DNA from 2 places in the Cohnella boryungensis genome. Region 2 is predicted to be linked to the other one. Evidence: predicted binding sites of a transcription regulator. Region 2 holds the regulator's gene; the other holds the start of a gene.
What was found. The regulator Rex, encoded in region 2, represses fermentation and respiration genes when NADH is low (regulators of the CRP and FNR family bind a similar motif). The targets are predictions, from matches to a motif close to TTGTGAAATATTTCACAA.
Positions count from the first base shown of each region.

Region 1: a site for Rex is predicted at 6,681-6,698, ahead of nadA (quinolinate synthase NadA). Genes of this name have one in related genera too.

Region 1 covers NZ_JBHSED010000008.1:9,229-18,631, forward strand. The annotation lists gene cysK (cysteine synthase A) at 1-340, opposite strand, end outside; gene ACFO1S_RS06685 (peptidyl-prolyl cis-trans isomerase) at 459-1,457, opposite strand; gene hslO (Hsp33 family molecular chaperone HslO) at 1,474-2,355, opposite strand; gene ACFO1S_RS06695 (type III pantothenate kinase) at 2,395-3,159, opposite strand; gene nadC (carboxylating nicotinate-nucleotide diphosphorylase) at 3,156-4,055, opposite strand; gene nadB (L-aspartate oxidase) at 4,048-5,670, opposite strand; gene nadA (quinolinate synthase NadA) at 5,711-6,649, opposite strand; gene ftsH (ATP-dependent zinc metalloprotease FtsH) at 6,882-8,879, opposite strand; gene hpt (hypoxanthine phosphoribosyltransferase) at 8,970-9,403, opposite strand, start outside.
Region 2 covers NZ_JBHSED010000005.1:173,088-182,490, reverse strand. The annotation lists gene ACFO1S_RS05405 (AAA family ATPase) at 1-950, opposite strand, end outside; gene ACFO1S_RS05400 (hypothetical protein) at 943-1,479, opposite strand; gene ACFO1S_RS05395 (cell wall elongation regulator TseB-like domain-containing protein) at 1,669-2,187, opposite strand; gene ACFO1S_RS05390 (amidohydrolase) at 2,184-3,491, opposite strand; gene ACFO1S_RS05385 (redox-sensing transcriptional repressor Rex) at 3,488-4,144, opposite strand; gene dinG (ATP-dependent DNA helicase DinG) at 4,141-7,020, opposite strand; gene ACFO1S_RS05375 (hypothetical protein) at 7,080-7,715, opposite strand; gene panD (aspartate 1-decarboxylase) at 7,787-8,170, opposite strand; gene panC (pantoate--beta-alanine ligase) at 8,155-9,066, opposite strand; gene panB (3-methyl-2-oxobutanoate hydroxymethyltransferase) at 9,063-9,403, opposite strand, start outside.

The sequences.
Region 1 (9,403 bases), on a different contig from region 2:
CGGCCCCGTATGCGCGGAGCAGATTGCGACGTTCCACGCTCATGGTCTCAGGCATAACGAGAATAGCGCGGTACCCCTTGGCGGCAGCAACCATCGCCAATCCGATCCCGGTATTTCCGCTCGTCGGCTCGACGATCGTGCTGTTGCCCGGTTGAATCAGCCCTTGCTTCTCGGCTTCCTCGACCATGCTGATCGCGATGCGATCCTTGACGCTGGAGCCTGGATTCTGGTATTCCAGCTTCACGTAGATTTCCGCGCTTCCTTCCGGAACAACACGATTCAAGCGTACGAGCGGCGTATCGCCGATGAGTTGAGTCACGTTCTGAACAATCTTAGCCATAAGTCTTGTTCCCTCCCACAAAATAGCGGCTGTGCGCCTATTCTTAATCCGACTAAAACGGTTGGTTTTAACTCTGTCTTCATCTTATCAAACCATTGAGAGGATTGTCAATAGCTGGTTAGGTGGTCTGGTTCGATCCGAGCAGATCCAAGGTCAGCGCCGAAGACCATAGAGAGGCTTGCAGCTTGGAGTCCTTCACGCTCGCTTCGTATTTGCGAAGCAGTTGCTGCTCCATATCCCGAACCGAGACGCCTTTGCCGAGCGCAAGCTGCTTCCTGGCCTCCTCGCGGATCTCTTCCATCGGTCGGGATTGCGTCTGGCTTCTTCCGTTCAGCCGAATGATTGCAAAGCCCTGATCGGTCGGAATCGGCCCCCTCACCTCTCCGACCTGCATAGAAGCCGCTGCCGTAAGCACCGATTCGGCGGCAAACGGATCGTCGGATTCGACCCAGCCGAGCTCCCCTCCTTGATCCGCCGTGAAATCATCCAGCGAGAAGGCTCTGGCCAGCTCCGCGAAATCCTCACCCTGTTCGAGCTTGATCAGAATCTCCCGAGCCGACTTTTCCGTCTGAACGAGAATATGCGCCAGCTGATATTTCTTCACCGGATCGAACTGTTCGCGATGCTCATCGAGATACCGATCGATCTCCTCCGCCGTGACGGTTACGGTTCGAAGCGTCAGCTTCTCCAGCAGCAGGCGATAGCGGGCATCCTCCCGCACCTCCTCGCGAGTCATGCCGAGCTGCTCGTTCATGGAACGATAAAACTCTTCTTCATTCTCGTAGCCTTGCCTCATCATGGCCAGCTCTCGATCCAGTTCCTCGTCCGTCGCCTCAATGCGCAGAGACTTGGCTTCCGCGCTGACAGCTTCGGCGAGTATCATGCTTCTGAGCACTTGAGAACCGTAAGAGGCCAACAGCCGGTCCAGCAACTGTTGGCGGGAAATGGACATTGTCCCTACCGTCGCGATGACATCATCGTCCGAAGCCGTACCCGAAGGTTCGTTGCCGCTAGGTGCAAGCTCTTCGCCCTTGTTGCAGCCCGATGCAATCATCATCAGAGTCGTCAGGAGGGCCAGCAGTACGAGCGGCGGCATGCGCCGTATCGTCTCCCTCATCGGCGATCCTCCTCCCTCATTCCCGATCCGTCAGGCGAACCAACTTCTCCAGCTCTTCCGCTTCGAACAAAAATTTTTCATTGCAGTAATGGCAATGCAGCTCCGCTTGGCCGTCTTCGTCGATCATCCCCCGAAGCTCGCTTCTGCCTAGCGTGATTAGCGCCCGTTCAAATCTTTCCCGCGAGCAGTGGCAATAGAATACAGGCTCCAGCGTCTGATGGACGGTTATCTCATCCCCCACCAGAAAGCGCAGCAAGCTCTCCGGCGTCTCTCCCTGATCCAGCAGCGCAGTGACGTGAGGCATCGCGGCGATCGCTTGCTCCAGTCGGACAAGGTTGGCCTCCGTCAAACCAGGCATGACCTGGACGATGAAGCCGCCCGCATGAATGACGGAATTGTCCGTATCGACAAGTACGCCTAAGCCGACGGCCGAAGGGGTTTGTTCGGATTCCGCAAAATACAAAGTGAAATCCTCCGCGATCTCCCCGGAAATAATCGGGACGCTGCCGCGATAAGGGTCCTTCAGCCCGAGATCCTTGGTGACATGCAGCTGACCTGTACGTCCGACCACCCCCGCTACGTCAAGCTTGCCTTGGCTGTTGCTGGGCAGATGAACATGCGGATTGTCTACATAACCCCGTACCTGGCCCGCCGCATTGGCATCCACCACGATCTGGCCGATCAGGCCGTCGCCTTTCACTTGAACGGTGAGCTTCTCTTCGCCCTTGAGCATAAAACCGAGCATGGCTGCCGCCGTTGCCGTTCTTCCCAACGCGGCCGTCGCCGTCGGGTACGTATCCTGTCTTCGCTGCAGCTCCGACACCAATTCTGTCGTGCGTGCCGCAAACAAGCGCAAGCCGCCGTTCCATGCGGTCGCGCGTATGATTTCGTCTTTCATGCCGTTTGCCCTCCTTTCGCACAATCGTTCAATCTAGATTTACCCATTACGTTCATATACAATTCGCAAGCCTTCGAGCGTAAGCAAGGCGTCGACGACTTCAATCGTCTCCGATTCCCCGGCAATCAGCTCCGCCAAGCCGCCAGTGGCAATAACGCGCGGCTTAACATCGAACTCTTTACTGATTCGCCTAACAATGCCATCCACCTGGCCGGCATAGCCGTAGATAATGCCGGATTGCATCGCCGCCACAGTATTGCGGCCGACGACAGTCTTCGGCTTCGACAGCTCGATTCGCGGCAGCTTGGCCGCGCGTTGGTAGAGGGCCTCCGCCGAAATTCCGATGCCGGGCACGATAGCGCCTCCCAGATAGGCTCCCGACCCATCGATGTAATCGAAGGTCGTTGCCGTTCCGAAATCAACGATGACAAGAGGCGCGCCGTATTGCTCGATTCCCGCAACCGCGTTCACGATGCGGTCGGCTCCGACTTCCCGCGGGTTCTCATAACGAATGTTCAGGCCCGTCTTGATGCCCGGGCCGATTACCAGCGCTTCCTTGCCCACGTATGTCTGAAACAGCTTCTCCAGCGTACCCATGATCGGAGGCACGACGCAGGAGAGAATAACGCCCTCGATCTGCTCCGCCCGAACGCCGGCAAGCTTAAAGAGATTGCTGATCAGCACGCCGTACTCGTCCACGGTCGCCGAGCGATTCGTACTCAGACGCCAGTGATGTGTCAGATTGCTTCCTTCATACAGTCCTAATACAATATTCGTATTCCCGACATCTACGACCAGAATCATAGCGCGCCTCCCGATTTCTTGGCGTTAAGATCCAGGCTGATATCGAGCGCCTGAAAGGAATGCGTCAAGCTTCCGACCGAGATAACGTCCACGCCGCAACGGGCGACCTCCGCCACCCGCTCTGGCGTGATGCCGCCGGAAGCTTCCAACACAACATGCGGCGCTTGCGCGCGAATCGCCTTCACCGCCTCGGTCATCGCTGCGGTATCCATATTGTCCAGCATCACGATATGGGCGCCCGCCCGAGCCGCTTCCTCCGCCTGTGCAAGGGACTCTGCCTCGACCTCGATCATCATCGTGTGGGGAATCCGGGATTGCGCTCCCTGAACCGCCGCCGTAATGCCTCCGGCGGCTTTGATATGGTTATCCTTGATCATAACCGCATCATACAGGCCGAACCGGTGATTGGCTCCCCCGCCGATACGGACCGCGTATTTCTCCAGGTTCCGGTGTCCAGGCGTCGTCTTGCGCGTATCCGTTACGCGCACCTTCGTTCCCTGCGCGCCAGCCACGTATTCGTTCGTCTTGGTGGCGATGCCCGATAACCTCTGCAGCAGATTAAGCGCCAATCGTTCGCCCGTCAATATGCTGAACGTCGAACCTTCCACCACGGCCAGAACCGTGCCCTTCTCCACCTTCGAGCCGTCCGTCGCCATTGCGTCGAATCGCAAGGCGGGATCGACAACTTCAAATACGAGTCTGGCCAGAGGTATGCCCGCCAGAATGCCGGTTTGCTTGGCGTGAATGATCCCCTTGGACTGATGACCCTGCGGCACCGTGGACATCGTGGTCACATCTCCCGAGCCGACATCCTCCGCCAACCAGACGCGAAGCTGCTCCTTCACCGCTTCCACGGCCGGACCGCCGATCGTCCAATCGCTTTCCCTTTCAAACATTGTCGTCGACCCTTTCTGTACGAATCCCTTTTTCCCGGTTCAATATCGTGTGTACCTGCCAGTCCCGATCATCCTTCTGAGGATAGTCTTCCCGATAATGGCCCCCCCGGCTTTCTTCCCGGCTCAGGGCAGCTTCGGTAACAAGCAGCGCACAGGTAAGCAGATTGGCGTATTCCAATTCCTCTCGCTTGGACAGGCTCATCTGGAAGAGCGGGAGCTGCTTGCGCAGATCGTCCAGCCCTTTAAGCAAGCCCGCGCGATTCCGCCGCAGCCCGGCATAACGCACCATGCTCTTCTGCAGCTTCAGCCTTCTTTCGATCAGCGTCCCGGTCAGGATGCCCTGTCTTTCCGAGGCTGGACCGTTGTCCGCAACCAGAGGAATCGGTGGCAGCTGATTCACCGCGTCTACGATGCGTTGACCGAAGACGATCGCTTCCGACAAGGAATTGCTGGCCAGACGGTTCGCTCCGTGAACCCCCGTTGAGGAGGCTTCTCCGCAGGCGAACAAGCGGCGAATGCTCGTTTCTCCGCGCAAATCCGTCTTGACCCCGCCCATCATATAATGGGCGGCCGGCGCAACCGGAATCCAATCCGTCGTCATGTCGAGCCCATAGTTCAAGCAATATTCATAGATCGTCGGGAATCGATGGCGAATCAGCTCCGGCGTCTCATGCGTGATATCGATATAAACATAGGTAGATTTCGTCGCTTCCATCTCGCTGACAATAGCCCGCGCCACGACGTCTCTTGGAGCCAGCTCAAGCTGCGGATGGTAGTTTTCCATAAAACGATCCCCGCGGATGTTTCTCAAGTAAGCGCCTTCTCCCCGAACGGCTTCGGATATGAGAAATCTTGGAGCGCCGGGGTAACAAAGCGATGTCGGATGGAATTGATTGAATTCCATATCGCGGATATCCGCTCCTGCGCGATAGGCCATGGCTACGCCGTCTCCGGTCGCGACATCCGGGTTAGTCGTATAGCGGTAGAGCTGACCGGCCCCTCCCGTACACAGAATCGTAGCCCGTCCGAAGACCGCCACGCGGGAGCCGTCCGGCTTCTGCACAAGAGCGCCGCGGCATTCACCGTCCTCCGTCAGCAGATCGAGCACGAAATGGTCGTCCCACAACACGATATCGGGATTGGTCTTTACTCTCTCGGCCAACGCTCTTACGATCTCATAGCCAGTGGCGTCTCCATTCGCGTGCAGAATACGTCTCTGGCTATGGGCTCCTTCCTTCGTCAATGCATAATGGCCGTCCTCTTCGTCGAAATTCGTGCCGTAACGAATAAGCTCCTGAACGCCTTGAGGGCCTTCATGGACCAGAACGTCCACCGCCGCCGTTTCGCATAGCCCGGCTCCCGCGATTAAGGTGTCCTGGGCGAGAAACTCCGGAGAATCTTCATCCGAGATAACGGCGGCGATGCCGCCCTGCGCATAGCGGGTATTGCTATCGAACAGCGATTTCTTCGTAATCATAAGCACTCGTTTCGACTCACTCGCTTTGAGCGCCGTAAAAAGGCCGGCAATGCCAGCCCCGATCACGATTACGTCCGTCTCTACCCGAGGAAGCCTGTCCAGATCAAAATCGACAACGTATCGTGGTATCCTAATCATTTTCGTCCCCACTTGACAATAGAGTAGCGCAAGCCTCCGGTTACTTCACCAGCAGCATGCGCTCCAACGATAAACGGGCTTTGTCCGCAACGTCCTGCGGCACATAGATTTCCGGCTGCATCGTTTCCAACGCTCTGACGACCTTCTTCAGGTTGTTCACCTTCATGTTGGGGCAGACGAGAAACTTGGATGCGAAGTGGAAGGATTTGTCCGGGCTGTCCAGACGAAGCTGATAGCCTGTTCCGTCCTCCGTTCCGACGATAAATTCCTTATGGCTCGACTCCCGGCAATACTTCAAAATGCCGGTCGTGCTTCCTACGAAGTCCGCCATCTCGACGACCTCGGGACGGCATTCCGGGTGCACGACGAACTGCGCATTCGGATATTTCGCCCGCATCTCTTCCACGTCTTTAATCGTCAGCATATCGTGGGTGTTGCAATAGCCTTCCCAGATGATCATCTTCTTGTCGGTTTTCTGGGAGACGTAATGACCCAGATTTTTGTCCGGACACCAGATAATCTCGTCGGAATCGACCGAATTGACGACTTGGACGGCATTGGCGGACGTACAGCAAATATCGGTCTCCGCTTTCACGTCGGCGGAGGAATTGATATACGTGACGACCTTCGCGTTGGGATGCTTGGCCTTTAATTCCCGCAAGCCGATCGGATTGACCATATCGGCCATCGGGCAGCCCGCACGCTCGTCCGGGACGAGCACCGTTTTGTGCGGAGCAAGAATCTTGGCGCTTTCTCCCATGAAATGCACGCCGCAAAAAACGATGACGTCGGCGTCCGTTGAAGCGGCCTTCTGCGCGAGAAGAAACGAATCCCCGCGAAAATCGGCCACCTCCTGTATTTCATCGCGCTGATAATAATGAGCGAGAATAATGGCATTGCGTTCTTTCTTGAGCTGTGCAAGCCTTTCGCGAAGCTCACGGTTCTGTTCGGCTTTACGCTCTAGTGCCAAGGCCTCCATGCAAAATCTCCTCCCTAGAAGTACCGGTGATTTGTGAATGAAAGCACAAACCTGGCGGGGATGTTGTCTTTATTGTGAACGAAAAGGACTTCGTTCATTAACATTTAATTTACACTTGCCAAGTAAGGCTGTCAATTGATCGCAAAGGCTTTTCTTTCTGATATTGGCACAAAAAAAGGGATGCCCAAGCGCCTCACGGCGCGGGAGCATCCCGTTATTCCACGTTCGCCTGTTAGGATTTCGGCTCTTCGGAGCCGTCGTCCTTGCGAAGATCCAGTCCGGTAGACAATGGCTCGTCGTCGCGGGTTTGAATCCGTACCTTGACGTTGCCCAGCGTGTCTACCACCGGCTCGCCCCTGGATTCTTCTCCGCCCGAGCCTTCTCCGTCCGCTGCAATGAACGTGCCCTTCTCGATCAGAGATTTGATCTGATCCAGATCGAGCGTCTCCTCATCCAGCAGCGTCTTCGCGATCAGGTGCATCTCTTCGCTCTTCTCGGTCAGCAGCTTCTTGGCGCGATCGTAACAATCGCGTGTAATGCTCTGCATCTCTTGATCGATCTCGTACGCGATCTTATCGGAATAGTTCTGTTCGTGTCCGATATCCCGGCCAAGGAAGACCTGTCCCTGAGAGCTGCCGAATTGCATCGTCCCGAGCTTCTCGCTCATGCCGTATTCCATAATCATGGCACGTACGATACTTGTGGCTTGCTTGAAGTCGCTGTATGCGCCCGTACCGATTTCCCCGATGAAGATTTCTTCCGCGGCGCGGCCCGCAAGCAGGCCTGTAACTTTATCCAACAGCTCCTGCTTCGTAACCAGCATACGGTCTTCCTTCGGCAGCATGATGACGTAGCCGCCCGCGCGGCCGCGAGGAATGATCGTAACCTTGTGAACCGTATCCGCATGCTCCAGGAAAAATCCCGCAATCGTATGTCCCGCTTCGTGGTAGGCTACGATACGCTTCTCCCGATCGCTGATGACGCGGCTCTTCTTCTCGGTGCCGACCACAACCCGGTCAATCGCCTCATCGACCTCTTGCATGGCGATGTCCTTCTTGTTGCGCCTTGCCGCCAGCAATGCCGCTTCGTTAAGCAAGTTCTCCAGATCTGCCCCGGTAAACCCGGTTGTCCGCTTGGCAATCGTGCCGAGACGCACGTCTTTGCTCAGAGGCTTGTTGCGCGCATGCACCTTCAGCACCGCTTCGCGGCCCTTCACGTCTGGACGGTCGACCGTGATCTGACGGTCGAAACGGCCTGGACGCAGCAATGCAGGATCCAGAATATCCGGGCGGTTCGTCGCGGCTACGATAATAATTCCCTCGTTCGCCCCGAAGCCGTCCATCTCGACCAGCAATTGGTTCAGGGTCTGCTCGCGCTCGTCGTGTCCGCCGCCGAGGCCTGCGCCCCGCTGACGGCCGACGGCATCGATTTCGTCGATAAAAATGATACAAGGCGCGTTTTTCTTCGCGTTCTCGAACAAATCGCGAACCCGCGATGCGCCGACGCCGACGAACATTTCCACGAAATCCGAACCGGAGATCGTAAAGAACGGAACGCCCGCTTCACCCGCAACCGCGCGGGCAAGCAATGTTTTACCGGTACCCGGAGGCCCCACGAGGAGCACGCCCTTCGGAATGCGCGCGCCAAGCGCGGCAAACTTGCGAGGGTCCTTCAGGAATTCGACAACCTCGACCAGTTCCTGCTTCTCTTCATCCGCTCCGGCGACATCCTCGAACGTGACCCGCTTTTTCTCTTCATTATAAAGACGGGCGCGGCTCTTGCCGAAATTCATCACTTTGCCGCCGCCGCCCTGCGCCTGATTGATCAGGAAGAAGAACAGTACGAACATAATGATAAACGGAATGATGGAAGTTAAGAATGTCAGCCAGAAGCTTTGTCCCGGCATTTTCTTCGAAATGACCTCGTAATTCTTTTCCAGCCCTGTCTGCGTAAACTGTTCCATTACGTAGTCAGCCAGGGGTGCGCGGCCCATGAAGGTCTCGCCTTTTTCTTGACCGGCTTTAGGCTTGAATTCGCCTGTAACCAGGTAGGTTCCGCTCTGAACTTGGATCGTCATCTTCTGAACGTTGCCCTGTTGAGCAGCGACGACGAGCTCGTTATAGCTCAGTTCCTTCGTCGTATCTTGCTTGCCGATAAAAAACTGAACGATCCCGACAGTCACCAAAAAGATAAGTAAGTAAAAGCCTGTGTTCCGGATGAACCGATTCATCCCCGACCTCCTCTCGACACGCTCACATCATTTTAACATAGCCTGTCTTGGCATCACAATCTTATCCCGCCGCGTTGTGGGCGACGAGAGCTAGCTTGAGTAAATCTCCGGCTTCAGCACGCCGACGTAGGGCAGGTTGCGGTATTTCTCCGCGTAATCCAGCCCGTATCCGACGACGAACGCATCCGGTATCGTAAAGCCGGTATAATCGGCGTTAAGATCGACCGTACGGCGGCCCGGCTTGTCAAATAAAGCCACGACATTGACGGACAATGCGTTCCGACGCTCCAGCACGTCAATAAGATAGCTCAGAGTCAGTCCGCTGTCGATAATGTCCTCTACGATAAGCACGTCCCGACCGTCGACGGAGACGTCCAGATCCTTGACGATCTTGACCTCGCCCGAGGATCTCGTGGAATTGCCATAGCTCGATACCGCCATGAAATCCAGCTCGATCGGAATGCTGATGTTCTTGGACAAGTCCGCCATAAAAATAAAAGCGCCCTTCAGCACGCATATCACCA
Region 2 (9,403 bases):
TTGTCGATGGCTTGCGTAAGATGAGCCGTCGTAACCGTCTCCGACGCTTCGCGCATGGCATAGATCGCCGCCTCGTTCATAACGCTCTCCAATTGGGCGCCGGAGAAGCCGAACGTTTCCTGCGCCACCTTCGAGAGGGAGGCTGCCGCATCCAGCGGTTTGTTGCGGGCATGCAGCCGCAATATATGCTCCCTTCCGGCTTTGTCCGGAAGATCGACCTGAATGTGCCGATCGAAGCGTCCCGGACGCAGCAGCGCCGGATCCAGCAATTCCTTGCGGTTGGTCGCGGCGATCAGCAGCACCCGAACCGACTCGTCTCCCTGCACTCCGTCCATTTCCGTAAGCAGCTGGTTCAACGTCTGATCGTATTCGCGATGCTGTCCGCCGTCCCTTTTCCCGCCAATGCCGTCGATCTCGTCGATAAAAATAATCGCGCTGTCGCGCTTAAGCTTCATCGCCTGCTGTCGCGCTTCCTTGAACAAATCGCGAATCCGGCCTGCTCCGACGCCCACGTACATCTCCACGAATTCGCTGCCGGAGGCTGCGACGAAAGAGGAATTCGTGTATTGGGCGGCCGCTTTGGCAAGCAAGGTTTTGCCCGTTCCCGGAGGTCCTGTCAGCAGAATGCCCTTCAGCGGACGAATGCCCAGCTTCTCGATCTTGTCCCGATAGACGAGGAAATCGAGCGCTTCCGTTAATTCTCTTTTCGGCTGATCCTGACCTCCGATATCCTCGAACGTGAGATACTCCGGCTTGCGTATGACGGATTTCTTGCCGGCAGCCCCCACTGCCAGTCCACCTCTGGAGCGCGTGAACAAAAAAATCGCGCCGAACGTCAGAAGTCCCATGACCAGTATGGAAGGAGGCAGCCCGACGAATACTAAAAAGACAAGCAGGACAACGAAGAAGCCGATCGCCATCTCTTTGCGGTGTTCGCTTAATTTACGCATTCGGCCACGCTCCTAACGTTGCAGGCTGTCTAGGCAGCACGACGAATTTGGCCGAGTCGCCATCCTTCATGGAAATGTACACGTTGCTTTCATCCATGTCCGTCGTCGCGACAATGCCGGGAAACTGCTGCGACATCTGCGACATCGCCTCTCGAACGCCGGAATAATGGCGATTCTCCATCGCCTCCGCCACGTCGAACAGCGAATAGCTCCATGCTTGCTCCAAGCGCTCGCTGCTCTGCCCCGAAGCCAGAAGCTCGAGCTTTCGGCTGCCGATTTCGGAAGCTCCCTGCTGCTTGATCGTGCGGTACACGGTTCCCAGATCGGCATCAGGGTCTAGTTGAACCTTGACGGTGACCAGGCTTCCCGAGAAATCAATGCTGGCCGAGTCCACGCCGGGCACCGAATGAGCAACCTTGTCCAGCGGCTTCTCGATGCCATAGTGATTGTAGGCGAACCATCCGCCGAATAAAATTGCGGCCGTCACAGCCGCCGTTATCGTGATTGGAATCAATTTAAGTTTATTCATCTACCGTTCCTCCTCTAGTGTTGACCTCGGACGGCAATCGTCGAGAAAAGTCAGGAAAGGTCAAACGCAAGGCTCGACCTCGCTTACAACTAAGAGTATATCAGGTTTAGATAGACGAATCGTTAGACGATCGCTGGCAATCCAACAAAAAAACGCCTTTACGGCGTTTTCCTGCCCAATAAGCAGCGCTTATTGCAGCGTGTATGTTTTGAGCATCGAGCCGTCAGCCAAGGCGTAGAACGACAGCGATTGATGCTCTTCGCCGGCATCGTTCCAATAACGAATTTCCCAAGCTGGCTGGCCGTTGAACCAGCCAGGCATCATGCGAATCGGTTTGCCTTCATGATCCCGGGCGAACAGGTCAAGCATTTGCTCCCTGCTGAGATTGTCATCCAGCTTCGCGCGCAAAACACCATCCTTGTGCTCAAACACCATCCACGATTGACCTTCCGCATCCTTGCCGGTTACGACCCACACGGTTTCCTCCCAGGTATGGCTTACCGCTTCGGTCACTTCCGTCAAGCCGCCCTGCTCCTTCGCCAGACGAACGGCTTTGTTCTCCTCTTTGCGGTATTCGGAATCCGCCGTTCGCACGTATAGAACGAAGGAAACGAGGACAAACAGCACAAATCCCGCGATCAGAATGATCCATTTCCCTCGAGTGAGGGAAGGAAAGAACCGCTTTCCTTCGCCCCGAACCGCGCTCATGCCCGCAGCCTCTGATAGCAACGCTCGGCTTCCGCCATGATCTTCTCTTCATCCAGCGTTGTCAACTGGCCGTCGCGCAGCAGCGGCTTGCCGTCTACCCAGACATGAACGACATCCGCGCCTCTTGCGGAATAGACAAGATGGGAGACGACATCCGTACGCGGCACAAAGTGGGCCTTGCCGATATTCAAGGCGATAATGTCCGCCTTCAAGCCTGTCTTCAACTGCCCGGTGACGCCCTCAAGGCCGATGGAGCGGGCGCCGTATAGAGTGCCCATCCGCAAAGCTTCGGCTGCCGGTATCGCGGTTGGATCGCCGGAGACCCCTTTGTGAATCAAGGCCGCCGTCGAGATCTCCTGGAACAGGTCCAGGTTATTGTTGCTGGCAGCACCATCCGTCCCGAGCGAGACGGTCACGCCAGCCTTGAGCAACTCAGGCACTCTTGCCACGCCGCTGGCCAGCTTCAGATTGCTGACCGGGTTGTGGGATACCGCAACCTTGCGCTCAGCGAGCAGGGCAATCTCTTCGTCGTTCAGATGTACGGCATGGGCGACCAAAGTAGGTCGGCTGAACATTCCGAGACGATCCAGATGCTCTACGGGACGCACGCCGTAATCCCTAACGTTCTGCTCCACTTCCGCAAGCGTCTCGGACATGTGGGTATGCATCGGCAAATTCAATTCGTGCGCCGTCTCCACGAACTTGAGAATGTAATCCGGCGGACAGGTATAAGGCGCATGTGGTGACATCATGACGCTGATGCGGCCGTCCGCCTTGCCATGCCATTCCTTGGCGAAGCGGATCGCGTCCTCCAGCTTCGCCTTCTGGACGTCCTCCGGGCATAAGCCGATAACGCCTCTCGTCAAGCTCGCTCTCAGACCGGAGGTGTCAACCACCTCGGCCACCCGATGCATGTGGTCGTACATATCGACGAATGTCGTCGTACCGCTTTTAATCATCTCAACAGCGGCCAGAGCCGATCCCCAGTAAACGTCGTCTCCGGTGAATTTGGCCTCGGTAGGCCACATATGATTTTGCAGCCAGTCCTGCAGAGCCAGATCGTCAGCCATTCCTCTGAGCAGGGACATCGCCGCATGACCGTGCGTGTTCACCAGTCCCGGCATAAACAGCAAGCCGGAGCCGTCAAGCGTCTCGGTCGCGAGCGCGGTTTCCTCTGCCGGCGCTTCGCCTTGTCCCATCGCGGCAATCTTGCCGTCTTCCATGGCCAGCCAGCCCTGATATACAGGCAGCTGTTCGTCAATTGTAACAAAAGTACCCCGTTGGATTAATCGTCTTTGCTTCATCTCTCTCCGTCTCCCTCATTCAACGCTTCATGATGATCCATATAATAAGCCAGGCTAAGCAGCTCTGCGGTAAAATCGGCATTGTGAATCCGAACCCCCGGCGAAGTCTTCAGCACGACCGGGGCGAAATTAAGGATGCCCCGTATGCCCGCGGCAACGAATTCATCCGCTACCTTCTGGGCTTCGCTCGCCGGCACCGTAATAATCCCCACGGAGATGTCCAGTTGGCGTACAGAGTCCGCCAGCTCCTGCATCGGCTGAACGACGAGGTGGTTCAACAGCGTGCCGGATTTGCTAGGGTCCGCATCGAAAACCGCTACGATTTTCATGTTATCTTTAATATACATGCTATAGTTGCATAAAGCACGTCCCAAGTTGCCTGTTCCGACCAGAACGACATTCATCGTTTTGTCCAGCTTGAGAATCTGACGAATTTTCTCGATCAAATAATCTACGTTATACCCGACGCCCTTGCGGCCGAATTCTCCGAAATAAGCCAGATCCTTGCGAATCTGCGCAGGATTGAGATCCAGCTTTTCCCCCAAATCCTGAGAGGAGACGGTCTGAATGTTGCTCAAGCTCAGCTCGTTAAGAAATCTCAAATAGATCGGAAGCCTTCTGACGACAGCTTCGGAAATTTTAATAGGTTTCATCTCGCTTCTCCTTCCTCCAATGCTGCCTGTGGATGCAGCCACTCATTGATTCTTGAGGTCATGCCCGAGGTGGGCAGGTGCTCCATCTTGGGGCCGGGCAAGGAATACAGAAAGTACTTTCCGTAATTCGTATCGATCACCCGGGTATCGTACAGTATGACGATCCCCTTGTCCGTAGAGGTTCTAACGAGACGCCCGAAGCCTTGCTTGAACTTGATAACGGCTTGGGGAAGCGAGAGCTTCATGAACGGATTTTTGTTCTCGGCCTGCAGCTTCTCCGACTTGGCCTCCGCGACCGGATGATTGGGCGGCTGGAAAGGAAGCCTGACAATGGCCAGGCAGGTCAGCGCGTCTCCCGGCAAGTCGATGCCTTCCCAGAAGCTGCTCGTGCCCAGCAGCACGGAAGCCGGCTGCTTCATGAACTGCTGCGTGAGCCGGCTGCGGCTGCCGTCGTCCATTCCTTGACCGAGCACCTGAATCCCGTGCTGTTCAAGGTTCTCCTTCAACGGGTCGTATACCGCCCGAAGCATACGATAGGAGGTGAACAGCACAAGCGTTCTTCCGCCTACCGTGAGGGCGGTTTCCTGCAGCGAGGAGATCAGCGCTTGAATGAAAGCCTTCTCTCCGTCCCTGCCCTTAATGGCCGGGAAATCTCTTGGGATCAGCACGAGCGCCTGCTCCCGATATCGAAAAGGCGAAGGCAGCATGGCCGTTTTGAGACGTCCGCCCTTCTCGGCTTCGTCGAGACCGAGCTGTTCGGTAACATACTTGAAGGACTTGTCGATCGTCAGCGTTGCGGAGGTCATCACGACGCTCGCCTTGTTCTCGAATACCCCTTCGCGCAGTAAGGCGCTCACATCCGCAGGGGCGCCTAAGACCTGGATCGATCGGCTGCGATATTGCGAGTGGCCTTCGATCCAGTAGACGAATTCGGGCTTGCCAAGCGTAACAAACGACTGAGTATCGGCGCGAACGTTCGTAAAATCCTTCAGCACGCCGCCGAGATCCGTCAGCAGCCCTTGCATGCCGAGCTCGTCCGTATCCTCGCGAATTTCGACAGCCAGCTTCTCCAACGGTCGGATAAAATCGGAAAGCAGCTGAATGACATTGTTCCCGTCGATGCCAAGCGCATCCCACTGCGCGGGAAGATCATCGGGTTTAAGCCGCAGCGTTAGACTGCCGGTCTCGTCTGCAGCCGCTTGGCTGGACAGCAGCTGGAATAACGCTTCCATCCAGCGTTCCCATGCTTCTCGGATGTCATGAAGCTTGGGAATGACCATTTCCAGCTTTTCCGACCAGACGGAAGCCTGCGCCAGGCCCGATTCGGACACAGTCGAGAGCAGCTGCGGAAGCAGGCCCGTTCTGGCATCCTTCCAGGCCCGTTGCATGGGGATCATCAAGGAAGCGTATGAGGTTTTCTCGCCCAGATGACTGTTTGCCACCTCTTCCAGATGATGAGCCTCGTCGACGACAAGGCGGTCATAGGCCGGCAGCAGCCGATGATCCGCCCGCATGTCGGTGAACAGCAGGGCATGGTTCGTGATGATCAAATCCGCTTTGCCCGCCTCTTGGCGAGCGCGATGATAGAAGCATCTTCTGAACCACGGGCACGCCCGATTCAGGCAGGAGGCCGCATCGCTTGCCACAGCGCTCCACTCTTCGCGACCTCGACCGCCGGTATTCAGCTCCTCGGATTCTCCGCGAAGCGTCTCGCCCAGCCACACCGTCATACCGGCCCGGGTAACCGCTTCCTCTCTGCTGAAGGCATGGGCGGGAAGCTGCTGACGATGCTCGAATTTCCTCAAGCACAAATAGTTGTTTCTGCCTTTGAATACCGATGCTTTGAAGGACATTGGCAGCACCTGCTGAAGCAAGGGCAGGTCCCGCTCTCGCAGCTGCTCTTGAAGCTGAATCGTATGCGTGCTGACGACGATTTTTTTGTCTTCCTTCAGTCCATAATATAGGGAAGGCAGCAAGTAGCCCAGAGATTTGCCTGTTCCAGTACCGGCTTCGACCAGCAGATGGGCGTCCTCTTCCAAGGCATCATAAACCTGCTTGAACATGATGTCCTGACCTTCTCTTGCCTCGTATGCGTGGAAGGCTGATTTCAGGTTGCCCTGCACGGCGGCCAAATAGCTATCGAAATCCATATTCTGCAAAGCCAGGGAGGCTCCATCCTCCCGTCGGCCATTCTGCTCTTCGCTCCAGTCCCCGACGCTCATCGCGAACTGGCGAAAATAAAACAGACCGTCTTCGGGCATATGCGGCTGCATCTCTCTCCATGACAAAGTATCCGCGATCAACCATCCAAGATCGTCCTGATCGGACTCAAACATGCCATGAAGTCTTTGCAGCGTCAACAAAGGCAATTCTCGCAGACGGCTTCTGCATCTCAAGAACAGCTCGGCCGTAGCCAGAGCATCGCTATCTGCCTGATGCGGACGATCATGAGCGATTCCCAATGCCTGAGTAAGCGAAGCAAGCGCGAAGGACGACTGCGTCGGAAACGCGATTCGGGCCAGCTCGACCGTGTCCAGCAATCTTCCGCCGAACGGCAAATAGCCGCTCCGATCAAGGGCGGCTTGCAGAAAGCGGAAATCGAACTCAACGTTGTGGCCGACCAGTACGACATCCTGAAGCAAAGGCACGATGTCGTTAAGCATCTCCTCCGGCTCGGGCGCGCCCGCCACATCCTTGTCGGCAATCCCTGTCAGACGGGTGATTTCCGGCGGTATAGGCTTGGAGGGCCGCACGAAGCTGGCATAAGTCGAACAAACGGTCCCCGTCTCGTCAATGAAGGCGAGTCCCGCTTGAATAATTTCATCTTTGTCGGACGACATGCCCGTCGTTTCAAAGTCGAGCACGGCAAATTTCATTCCTGAGTTCCTTTCCTTCCCGGTACGCTATTCCGTTCATATCCGTACAGGAATCCGAGTCAAGCCTGAACGAGCGCATTCAGCTCTGCGCTGCCGAAATGCAATTGAATCTGTTCATGGCCCTGGCATACCGATTCCAGATTATGCCTTGCATCCCCGAAGCCGGGATCGGCGTCGAGCGCCTTGGCGAAGTAAGCTTGCGCTTTATCCAGATGCGCATAAACCGCTTGTATGCAGCCTAAAGCATTAAAAGCGATCGCTTGGACCCGGCTTTCATCGGCCATGGCCGCTATAAGCAGGAAGTGCCTCTGCGCTTCTCCCCACCGCGACAAATGCATAAGGGACATCGCCAGAAACAGTCGGCCGCAGAGAAAATCGGGGTAAGCGGCAAGCACTTCCTCCAGATGCGCAGAAGCCTGACCGAACATCTGAAGCTTGAAGTAGCCATGTCCCTTGCTGAACGCATCATGGGACATGCAGGGCTCGGGAGCGGCTGCAGAGGCCTGCTGCAAATCCCTGAAGTGTCCCATCTTGTCCTCGAACTGAAGCCATAGTTCAATAATATCATCACTTAGCGATTTGAGCATGTCCCATTGTTGCCGAAAATCGGATTTTTGATCATTAGAGGCTTGGGAATAATGCAAAATAAGTTCGTCCAGCACCTCATTCATGGTCGCGAAGCATTGTCGGATCATTGTCGTTCCCCCTTGTTCGCAAGTCAGACTGTACTGCTCATTCTGCGTTTCGGGGGAAGCTTTCATACGCGTTACAAAACGGTCGAATGCGGCTCTTCCGCCAACAATTTGACAACGCGGTTGGCTTCGTCCATGATGGCGACCCGCGGATGATGACGGCGGGCTTCCTCATCCGAGAATAGTCCGTAATTGATAATAATTACCTGGTCGCCGGGCTGAACAAGGCGAGCGGCCGCTCCATTCAGGCAGATAACTCCCGAGCCCCTTGGCCCCGGAATAACATACGTTTCGAAGCGGGCGCCATTGTTGTTATTGACGATTTGCACCTTCTCGTCGGGCAGAATGTCGACAAGCTCCATCAGGTCCTGATCAATCGTTACGCTGCCAACATAATTCAAATTGGCTTCCGTTACCGTAGCGCGATGGATTTTGGCTTTCATCATTTGGCGAAACATAAGTCAGCACCTGCTTCCGTGAGATTTAAAAGCCGATTGTCGATCAATCGGGTGCGGCCGAAGCGAACGGCCAGCGCGACGAGAAAGGTCTCGCGCATCTGCCGTAGGGGCAAGCTCCCTTCGGGAGCAGCCAAGTCGGGATAGGTCACGACTTCCGCATAATCAATGTCTGCCAGCGCGGATAAGGCGATCTCCTGCCTTAGCTTCGCCGTGAGCTCGCTGGCGTTGCAGCCTTCCGCGATCCATGGCTCCACCTTCGACAGCGCTCTGGACAACGCAAGCGCTTGTTCGCGCTCCTGCGGATTCAGATAAACGTTCCGCGAGCTCAAGGCCAGACCGTCCTTCTCGCGCACGATCGGACAGGGCACAATCTCCACCGGCACATTCAAATCCTGCGTCATCCTCTCGATCACGGCAACCTGCTGCGCGTCCTTCAGACCGAAATAGGCGCGATCCGGCTGCACGATGTTGAACAGCTTCATCACGACCGTCGCAACGCCGTCGAAATGGCCGGGCCGGCTCGCCCCGCATAATCCGTCCGTCACTTCGGACACCGTCACCGTCGTAACCCTGCGTCCGGCATACATCTCGTCTACTGTCGGAAGAAAAACAAGATCTGTTCCGCTTTCCCCAGCGATGCGAATATCCCGCTCCTCGTCGCGCGGGTATTTGTCTAAATCCTCTCCGGCGCCGAATTGAATCGGATTCACGAAAATGCTGAGTACGGTCAGCCCGTTCTCCGCCGCGGAGCGCCGCAGCAAGCTGGCATGCCCCTCGTGCAGATAGCCCATCGTCGGGACGAATCCGACCGTGCCGCCTCCCGCCGTGCGGGCGCTTCTGTATTCGGCGATCTCTCGCCTTAATTGCGCAATTGTGCGTACAATTTTCGGTTTCATTTTCTGTCGCTCCCATAGAGCTTTGAGGCTGCTTCGTTCGAAGCCTCCGCAGAATCCTGTTTCAAAGTGAAGGCATGCTTTTCTTCCGGAAAAGCCTTTGTCTTGACTTCATCGACATATTGGGCGATGGCCTCCCGTACGGTGTCTCCGATGTTCGCATAGCTCTTCACCATCTTCTTGTCCCGAATGCCGGACCCGTACTTCAACAAGTCGTGATAGACGAGCACTTGTCCGTCGCATCCCCGCCCGGCCCCGATGCCTATCGTCGGAATGCCGATCGAATGCGTTACGGCGGCGGCCAGCTCCTCGGTGACCAGCTCCAGCACGATGCCGAAAG